DNA from 2 places in the Streptomyces sp. NBC_00876 genome. Region 2 is predicted to be linked to the other one. Evidence: riboswitches for the same ligand, from Rfam matches in the RefSeq annotation. Region 2 holds a riboswitch; the other holds the start of a gene.
The links. A riboswitch is a leader RNA that binds a small molecule or an ion and turns the genes downstream of it on or off. The one in region 2 is predicted to bind cobalamin.
Positions count from the first base shown of each region.

Region 1: it holds a riboswitch for cobalamin, as region 2 does, so the genes downstream of both, OG782_RS34420 (CbtB-domain containing protein) here and OG782_RS25310 (ribonucleoside-diphosphate reductase subunit alpha) in region 2, are expected to answer to the same signal.

Region 1 is NZ_CP108800.1:7,870,999-7,875,181, reverse strand. It holds gene OG782_RS34435 (tetratricopeptide repeat protein) at 1-134, shown strand, start outside; gene OG782_RS34430 (GNAT family N-acetyltransferase) at 283-792, shown strand; gene OG782_RS34425 (CbtA family protein) at 957-1,730, opposite strand; gene OG782_RS34420 (CbtB-domain containing protein) at 1,760-1,975, opposite strand; adenosylcobalamin (AdoCbl) riboswitch at 2,021-2,114, opposite strand; gene OG782_RS34415 (histidine phosphatase family protein) at 2,253-2,822, shown strand; gene OG782_RS34410 (diadenosine tetraphosphate hydrolase) at 2,999-3,538, shown strand; gene OG782_RS34405 (dihydrolipoyl dehydrogenase family protein) at 3,495-4,183, opposite strand, start outside.
Region 2 is NZ_CP108800.1:5,720,690-5,724,872, reverse strand. It holds gene mctP (monocarboxylate uptake permease MctP) at 1-762, shown strand, start outside; gene OG782_RS25315 (GNAT family N-acetyltransferase) at 879-1,391, shown strand; cobalamin riboswitch at 1,450-1,581, shown strand; gene OG782_RS25310 (ribonucleoside-diphosphate reductase subunit alpha) at 1,722-4,100, shown strand; gene OG782_RS25305 (ribonucleotide-diphosphate reductase subunit beta) at 4,100-4,183, shown strand, end outside.

The DNA of each region.
Region 1 (4,183 bases), 2.2 Mb from region 2:
TGCTCGGCCGCACGCTGGAGCGGCAGGGCCGTCGGGCCGAGGCGGGCACGCAGCTGCGGATGGCGGCCGCGCTGTCCGGCGACTTCGGCCCCGGCAGCGGTGTCCGGGCCGCCGTCCCCGGTGGCAGCGCGTAACCAACGGCCCGGTGGCGGCGCGCAGCCGGCAGCCCCGTGGGGGCGTGCAGGCAACAGCCCCGTGGCGGCGTGCAGCCGGCCTCTCCGACGGGCCGCACCCGGATATCCGGGTGCGGTCCGTCGGCGCCCCGTGATACTCCACTCGACCATGAATGCACTTCGAACCACCCGTCTGCTCCTGCGCCCGATGGGCGTCGCCGACGCCGAGCAGATCATCGCGGGCGCGCCCGCGAACGGGGCGTCCTGGGCTCCCGGGTACCCCTCCCCCGGTGACCGGGCGGCGGCCACCCGATTCCTCGGGGCCTGCGCGGACATCGGAGACCCGAGCCCGTTCGGTTCGTACGAGATAGCGCGCCGCGAAGACGGGCTGGTCATAGGCGGGATGGGTTTCCACGGGGCGCCCGACGCGCAGGGGCACGTCACGATCGGCTACGGGCTCGCGCCTTCGGCCCGCGGCATGGGGTACGCGTCCGAGGCACTTCGCGCGCTGCTCCACTTCGCCCGGGACCGCGGCGTCGTCTGCGTGCACGGGGACACGGACCTCGACAACATCGCCTCTCAACGTGTGATGACCGCAGCCGGCATGCACCTCGTCGACGAGGACGCGCAGCTGAAGCACTACCGGATCGACTGGGACGGCTCCACCGGGCAGCAGTGACCGGAGACGGTACGCGGCAGAGCCCGCCGGGGGCCTCCCGGCGGGCTCTGCCGTTGCGCACTCGCCCGGCGCGGCGCCACGTGACCGCGCCGCACCATACGCACCTGTCCGCGCCGCGATTCCGCACCGGCCGGTGCGGAATCGGCCGGCCGGTGGGGCGGGGGTCAGCCCACGGCGGTGGCGGCCCGCTTCACCTCTCCGTTCCCGGCGGTGACCGCGGCGGGCCTCGGCACCAGCAGTCGTTCGGTGAGATAGCCGAAGAGCAGACCGAAGGTGGTCCAGAGCGTTACCTGGACCGCGAGCGTGGCCAGCCGGAACTGCCACAGCAGGGTGGCCGGGAAGTCCTTTCCGACCTCGTTGAACGACGGCAGGAACGCATAGGAGAGGCCGATCAGCAGCACATAGCCTGCCGCCGCGGCGATCGTCGCGTTCCAGTGGCCGAGGCGAGGGGCCAGCCGCTTGCCGAGGATGACGGCGGCCACGGCCAGCAGCACGCTCAGGGCCACCATCAGGAAGAACAGCGCGGTGCGTTGGCCGATCGTGTCGGGGTTGCCGACAGCCGGCGGATTGGCCGGGTACTTCAGGAACGGCACGATGTACACGGCCAGCAGGGCCGCCCCCGAGATCAGCGCAGCCGTGGCCCGCGGGCCGAACCGGCCCATCCGGCCGAGGGCGTAGCAGAAGACGAGTGCGGCGATGCCGCCGATGGCCACGCCGAAGACGAGCACACCGGTGGCCAGGCCGGCCGTGGACTGCATGGTACGGCTGACGAGTTCCTCGCCGCCGCCGTGGTCGTGGCTGTGCGCCTCTTCGAGGGCGATGGCCGCGTCCACCCGGGACTCACCGAGGAAATAGGCGACGAGCAGCGCGAGCGCACCCGCGACGAGGCCGGCCAGCATGCCGCGGACCAGCAGGGCTCTGACAGATATGGAGTTCATGAGGGATTCCCCTGGATCAGCCGGATGGATCAGTGGCAGGGGAAACCGAGCAGGTGGCGCCCGTCGTGGACCCACTCGTGCACGCCTTCGCCGGAGATGAGCGCGGTGGCGCCCTGCTCGGCGCCGACGAAGTAGAGCAGGATCAGCATGACGATGCCGAAGAGGACCGCCCAAGGGGCAATGGCCTTCAGCGAGATGGGGGTGATGGCGGGTGCGCCGGTGGCGGGGGCAGCAGTCTGTGCCATGGCAGAACCTCCTGTGGGAACACGCGTCCCGATCGTGGTGCCTGAGACGAAGGTGCTGGGTCTGACTTCCCGCACAGGTACGGGTTCACAGTGGCGCGACCGTGCCGGATTCTCACCGGACTTCCGTCACACCCTCGTCATGTCGTCGCGACCATACCGCCTGGACGCGGACGCCGCCATGGTGCCGCCGAGGGGGCCGCGGGCCCCGGATGCCATGGTGTGCTTGGCCAAGTGGCCACAGTTCAGGGAGTTGAGAGCGGTCTTGACGGTACGGGTGATGTTGATCTCACCGGCGATGAACGCCGCGTTGCGCGAGGCCCGGTTCGCGGGTGATGCCCCGCTCGACGAGTCCGGGCTCCGGCAGGCCCGGGCCGCGGCGGAGGCGGTACCTGACGCGGACCTGATTCTGCACGGGCCCTCCGGACGCTGCGCCCTGACGGCCGACGCACTGGGGCTCCGGTCGACTGCCGACAACGCCCTCGGTGACTGGGAGTTGGGCCGGTGGACCGGCGCACGGCTGGAGGAGGTGGCTGCGCGCGAGCCGGACGAGGTGGCTGCGTGGCTGGCCGATCCGTCAGCCACGCCGCACGGCGGAGAATCGCTGCTTGACCTGTGTGCCCGAGCGGGCACCTGGCTCGACTCGCTGCACGACAGTGACGCGGGGCGGGTACTGGCGGTGGTCGAGCCTGCCGTGGTGCGGGCCGCGCTCGTTCAGGCGCTGGCCCTGCCGCCGCAGGCATTCTGGCGTCTCGATGTGGCCCCGCTGACCCTGACGGAGTTCAGTGGCAGGTCGGGGCGGTGGAACCTGCGCTGCGGCCGGCCGCTCACGGCGGAAGCGGCCGCCTGAGCCGCGGACGGAGCGGGGGAGAAGCCGGAGAAGCCCCGGTGCGCGTCGGGCTCCTCGTCGAGGTGGGGACTGGATCCTGCTCGTACCGCCTTTGCGGACCGAGCAGCTGCCGGTCGCAGGTGATTTCCCCGGCATCGTCAGGCGGGGTGGTGAGGGCAACCGGGTAGGTTCCGGCCATGGTTGATGACTGGCGGACGGACCGGATCGGTAGTGCCCTGCGAGGCGAGAACCCCGCAGTCCTGCGGCGCTTGAACGCGGGGTTCGCGGCTATCGGCGATGTGCAGTTCCTCCCGGGCTACTCAGTGCTCCTGGTGGACGATCCCGAGGTGGAAAGACTGTCGGACCTGCCCGTGGAAAAGCGGCTGGCCTTCCTGTCCGACATGGATCAACTCGGAGAAGCAGTCGAGCGAGCGTCCCGTCGCATGGATGCGGCCTTCCGGCGGGTCAATCTGGAGATCCTGGGCAATACCGACGGGTTCCTGCATGCGCACGTATGGCCCCGGTTCGACTGGGAGCCGGCCGACTTGGTGCGAAGGCCGGTATGGCTCTATCCCCACGACAGGTGGACCGACCAGCGGTACTCACTCGGTCCGCAGCACGACTCGCTGCGCGAGGCGATCGGGGAAGAGCTGGACCGGAATGCAATTCCGGTCACAGCACCGGCGGCGGTGCCTAACCCCGGTACGTCTCCAGCAGCCGGAGCCAGATCTCGCTGATCGTCGGGTAGGCCGGGACCGCGTGCCAGAGCCGGTCGAGGGGTACCTCGCCCGCGACCGCGACGGTCGCCGAGTGCAGCAGTTCACCGATCCCGGGGCCCACGAAGGTGACACCCAGCAGGATCTCCCGGTCGAGGTCGACGACCATGCGGGCCCGGCCCCGGTAGCCGTCCGCGTACAGGCCGGCACCCGCCACTGCCCCGAGGTCGTGGTCGACGGCCCGGACCCGGTGGCCGGCCCGTTCCGCCTCGGCGAGGGTGAGGCCTACCGAGGCTGCCTCCGGGTCCGTGAAGACGACCTGGGGGACGGCCGCATGATCGGCAGTCGCTGCGTAGGGGCCCCAGCGGTCGTCCTCCCGGAGCGGTACACCCTGGGCGCGGGCGGCGATCGCGGCCCCGGAGATGCGGGCCTGGTACTTGCCCTGGTGGGTCAGGAGCGCGCGGTGGTTCACGTCGCCGACGGCGTAGAGCCATGTCGTGCCCTCGACCCGGCAGCTGTCGTCGACGGTGAGCCAGGAGCCCGGCTTCAGGCCGACCGTCTCCAGGCCCAGGTCGTCGGTGCGCGGGGCACGGCCGGTGGCGAAGAGGACCTCGTCCGCCTCGACGCGTTCGCCGTTGTCGAGCTCCACGGTGACCGGTCCGTCCG
Region 2 (4,183 bases):
ATCCTGCCGCTGTACTCGCTGATGCTGGGGCTGCTCGCGCTGCTCGGCTTCATGGCGATCGCCGCCGGCGTCAAGGTGGACAACGGCCAGCTGGCGATCCCGCAGCTGTTCGAGACCATGTTCCCCGACTGGTTCGCGGGGGTCGCCTTCGCCGCCATCGGGATCGGCGCACTGGTGCCCGCCGCGATCATGTCGATCGCCGCGGCCAACCTGTTCACCCGCAACATCTACAAGGACTTCCTGAAGCCCGACGCGACGCCCGCACAGGAGACCAAGGTCTCCAAGCTGGTGTCGCTGCTGGTGAAGGTCGGTGCGCTCGCCTTCGTCCTCACCATGGACAAGACGGTCGCGATCAACTTCCAGCTGCTCGGCGGGATCTGGATCCTCCAGACGATGCCGGCCCTGGTCGGCGGGCTGTTCACCCGGTGGTTCCACCGCTGGGCGCTGCTCGCGGGCTGGGCGGTCGGCATGGTCTACGGGACGCTCGCCGCGTACGGGGTCGCGAACCCCACCGGAACCCAGAAGCACTTCGGCGGCTCCTCCAAGGAGATCCCGGGTCTCGGCGAGATCGGCTACATCGGTCTGACGGCCTTCGTGCTGAACGTCGTGGTGGTCGTCGTCCTCACCTTCGTCCTGAACGCCGTGAAGGCGCCCGCCGGGGTCGACGAGACCTCACCGGGCGACTACACGGCGGACGCGGGCGACCCGGGCGTGAAGACGGAGCTCCCGCCGGCCACGGCCGGGGCGCCGGGCGGTCACTGACCCCGGACGTATGGATCACGGGCCGCCGCACCCCTCCCCGCAGGGGTGCGGCGGCCCGTTCGCGTGCCGGGGAAATCCCTTGCGGTCGCGGCCCCCGCGTGCGGCAGACTCCGCGTATGGACATAACGATCCGGCCGGTCGAACCCGCCGAACACGCCCTCCTCGGCGAGATCACCGCCGAGGCCTATCTCGGTGACGGACTCCTGGACTACGGGGCCGACGACCCGTACCTGGTCAGACTGCGCGACGTCCCCCGCCGCGCGGCCGAGGCCGGGGTGCTGGTGGCGGCGGACGCCCGGGGCCGGGTCCTGGGCGGGGTCACCTACGCCCCGCCGGGCAATCCGTGGGCCGATATCGCGGCGCCGGACGAGGCCGAGTTCCGGATGCTCGCGGTCTCCCGGGAGGCCCGCGGGGCCGGGGCGGGCGAAGCGCTCGTACGGGCCTGCGTCGAGCGCGCGCGGGACACCGCGGGGGTCACGGGGATCGTCCTTTCGACGCAGCCGTCCATGCACGCGGCCCATAGGATCTATGAGCGCCTCGGCTTCGTCAGGACCCCCGAGAGGGACTGGAATCCCATCGATGACCTCAAGCTGCTGACGTACCGGCTGGAGCTCCGCCCCACGCCGTGACAGCGCTCTGAGATCTCGCACGACACAACATGTGGGGGCTGCCTCATCCGGCGGCCCCCACATGTATGCTCGTGCTCGTTGTCGCCGCAGGGAAATCCGGTGCGAATCCGGAACTGTCCCGCAACGGTGTATTCGGTGTGCTTTTGCACACCCGTCAGTCCGAGGACCTGCCGACAGCGCATCCGGCTCGACCGATCCGGATGCCCAGACGTCCGGGCCTCGTGGATGGGCCGGTGGACGCCGCACGGAGTGCCGCCCTGCCCGGGCCCGGCTCCGCCCGGCTGCCCCCGCTCCCCCGCCGGCCCCGAGCCGAGCGAGGGAGAGCACCACGTGACCATCGCGCCAGCCGATCCGGTTTCAGTGGCCGAGTCAACGGGAACCACGAGCGACGCACCGGGGACCGCACTGCTGCGGACCCTGACCGGCCTCACCGCGGATCTGCCCGACACCGACCCCGGACGGGTCGCCGCCGCCGCGCTGCGCGGCCGCAACGCCCGGTCGGACGAGGCCGAGCTGCGCTCGCTGGCCACCGAGGCCGCCGCGGGCCTGATCTCCGAGGACCCCGCCTACTCCCGGCTCGCCGCCCGTCTCCTCACCCGCACCATCGCGGACGAGGCGGCCGGACAGGGCGCGACGTCGTTCTCCGCATCGGTGGCCGTCGGACACCGCGAGGGCCTGATCGCGGACCGTACCGCCGAGTTCGTGACGCTCCACGCGGCCGCGCTCGACGCACTGGTGGCGCAGTCGCTCGCCGACGGCGCCGACGACCGCTTCGGCTACTTCGGGCTGCGCACCCTGCACAGCCGCTACCTGCTGCGCCACCCGATCACCCGCCAGGTCACCGAGACGCCGCAGCACTTCATGCTGCGCGTCGCCTCCGGGCTCGCCGAGGACACCTCCGAGCGCGCGCTGGCCGAGGTCGCCGCGCTGTACGGGCTGATGAGCCGGCTGGACTACCTGCCCTCCTCCCCCACGCTCTTCAACTCCGGTACCCGGCACCCGCAGATGTCCTCCTGCTATCTGCTGGACTCGCCGCTGGACGAGCTGGACTCGATCTACGACCGCTACCACCAGGTGGCGCGCCTGTCCAAGCACGCGGGCGGCATCGGCCTCTCGTACTCCCGTATCCGCGCCCGCGGTTCGCTGATCCGCGGCACCAACGGGCACTCCAACGGCATCGTGCCGTTCCTCAAGACGCTCGACGCCTCCGTCGCCGCGGTCAACCAGGGCGGCCGGCGCAAGGGTGCCGCCGCCGTCTACCTGGAGACGTGGCACGCGGACATCGAGGAGTTCCTGGAGCTGCGCGACAACACGGGCGAGGACCAGCGGCGTACGCACAACCTCAACCTGGCGCACTGGATCCCGGACGAGTTCATGCGCCGGGTCGACGCGGACGGCGTCTGGTCGCTGTTCTCCCCGGCCGATGTGCCCGAGCTGGTCGACCTGTGGGGCGACGCGTTCGACGCCGTCTACCGGGCGGCCGAGGCCAAGGGCCTGGCGCGCAAGACCATGCCGGCCCGTGAGCTGTACGGCCGGATGATGCGGACCCTCGCCCAGACCGGCCAGGGCTGGATGACGTTCAAGGACGCCTCCAACCGGACCGCGAACCAGACCGCCGAGCCGGGCCGCGTCGTGCACTCCTCGAACCTGTGCACCGAGATCCTCGAGGTCACCGACGACGGCGAGACGGCCGTCTGCAACCTCGGTTCGGTCAACCTCGGCGCGTTCGTCGAGGGCGGCACCATCGACTGGGAGCGTCTCGACGCCACGGTCCGTACCGCCGTGACCTTCCTCGACCGGGTCGTGGACATCAACTTCTACCCGACCGAGCAGGCCGGGCGCTCCAACGCCCGCTGGCGGCCGGTGGGCCTGGGCGCGATGGGTCTCCAGGACGTCTTCTTCCAGCTGCGGCTGCCGTTCGACTCCCCCGAGGCCCGCGCCCTGTCGACGAAGATCTCCGAGCGGATCATGCTCGCGGCGTACGAGGCGTCCTGCGACCTCGCGGAGCGCTCGGGCCCCCTTCCCGCCTGGTCCGAGACGCGCGCCGCCCGCGGTGTGCTGCACCCGGACCACTACGACACCGAGCTGAACTGGCCGGAGCGCTGGGACGCGCTGCGCGCCCGGATCGCGAAGACCGGGATGCGCAACTCCCTGCTCCTCGCCATCGCGCCGACGGCGACGATCGCCTCGATCGCGGGCGTGTACGAGTGCATCGAGCCGCAGGTCTCCAACCTCTTCAAGCGCGAGACGCTCAGCGGTGAGTTCCTCCAGGTCAACGCCTATCTGGTGGACGAGCTGAAGAAGCTCGGCGTATGGGACGCGCGGACCCGTGAGGCGCTGCGCGAGGCGAGCGGCTCCGTCCAGGGCTTCGCCTGGATCCCCGAGGAGGTGCGGGCGCTGTACCGCACGGCGTGGGAGATCCCGCAGCGCGGACTGATCGACATGGCGGCGGCCCGTACGCCGTTCCTCGACCAGAGCCAGTCGCTGAACCTGTTCCTGGAGACGCCGACGATCGGCAAGCTCTCCTCGATGTACGCGTACGCCTGGAAGCAGGGGCTGAAGACGACGTACTACCTGCGCTCCCGCCCGGCGACCCGGATCGCCCGTGCGGCGTCCGCCGCCCCGATTCCGGAGCAGGCGCCCGCGCCCGACGCGGACGCGATCGCCTGCTCCCTGGAAAACCCCGAGTCCTGCGAGGCCTGCCAGTAATGAGCACCGACAAGAACAAGAACCTGCTGGACCCGGGCTTCGAGCTGACCCTGCGGCCGATGCGTTACCCGGACTTCTACGAG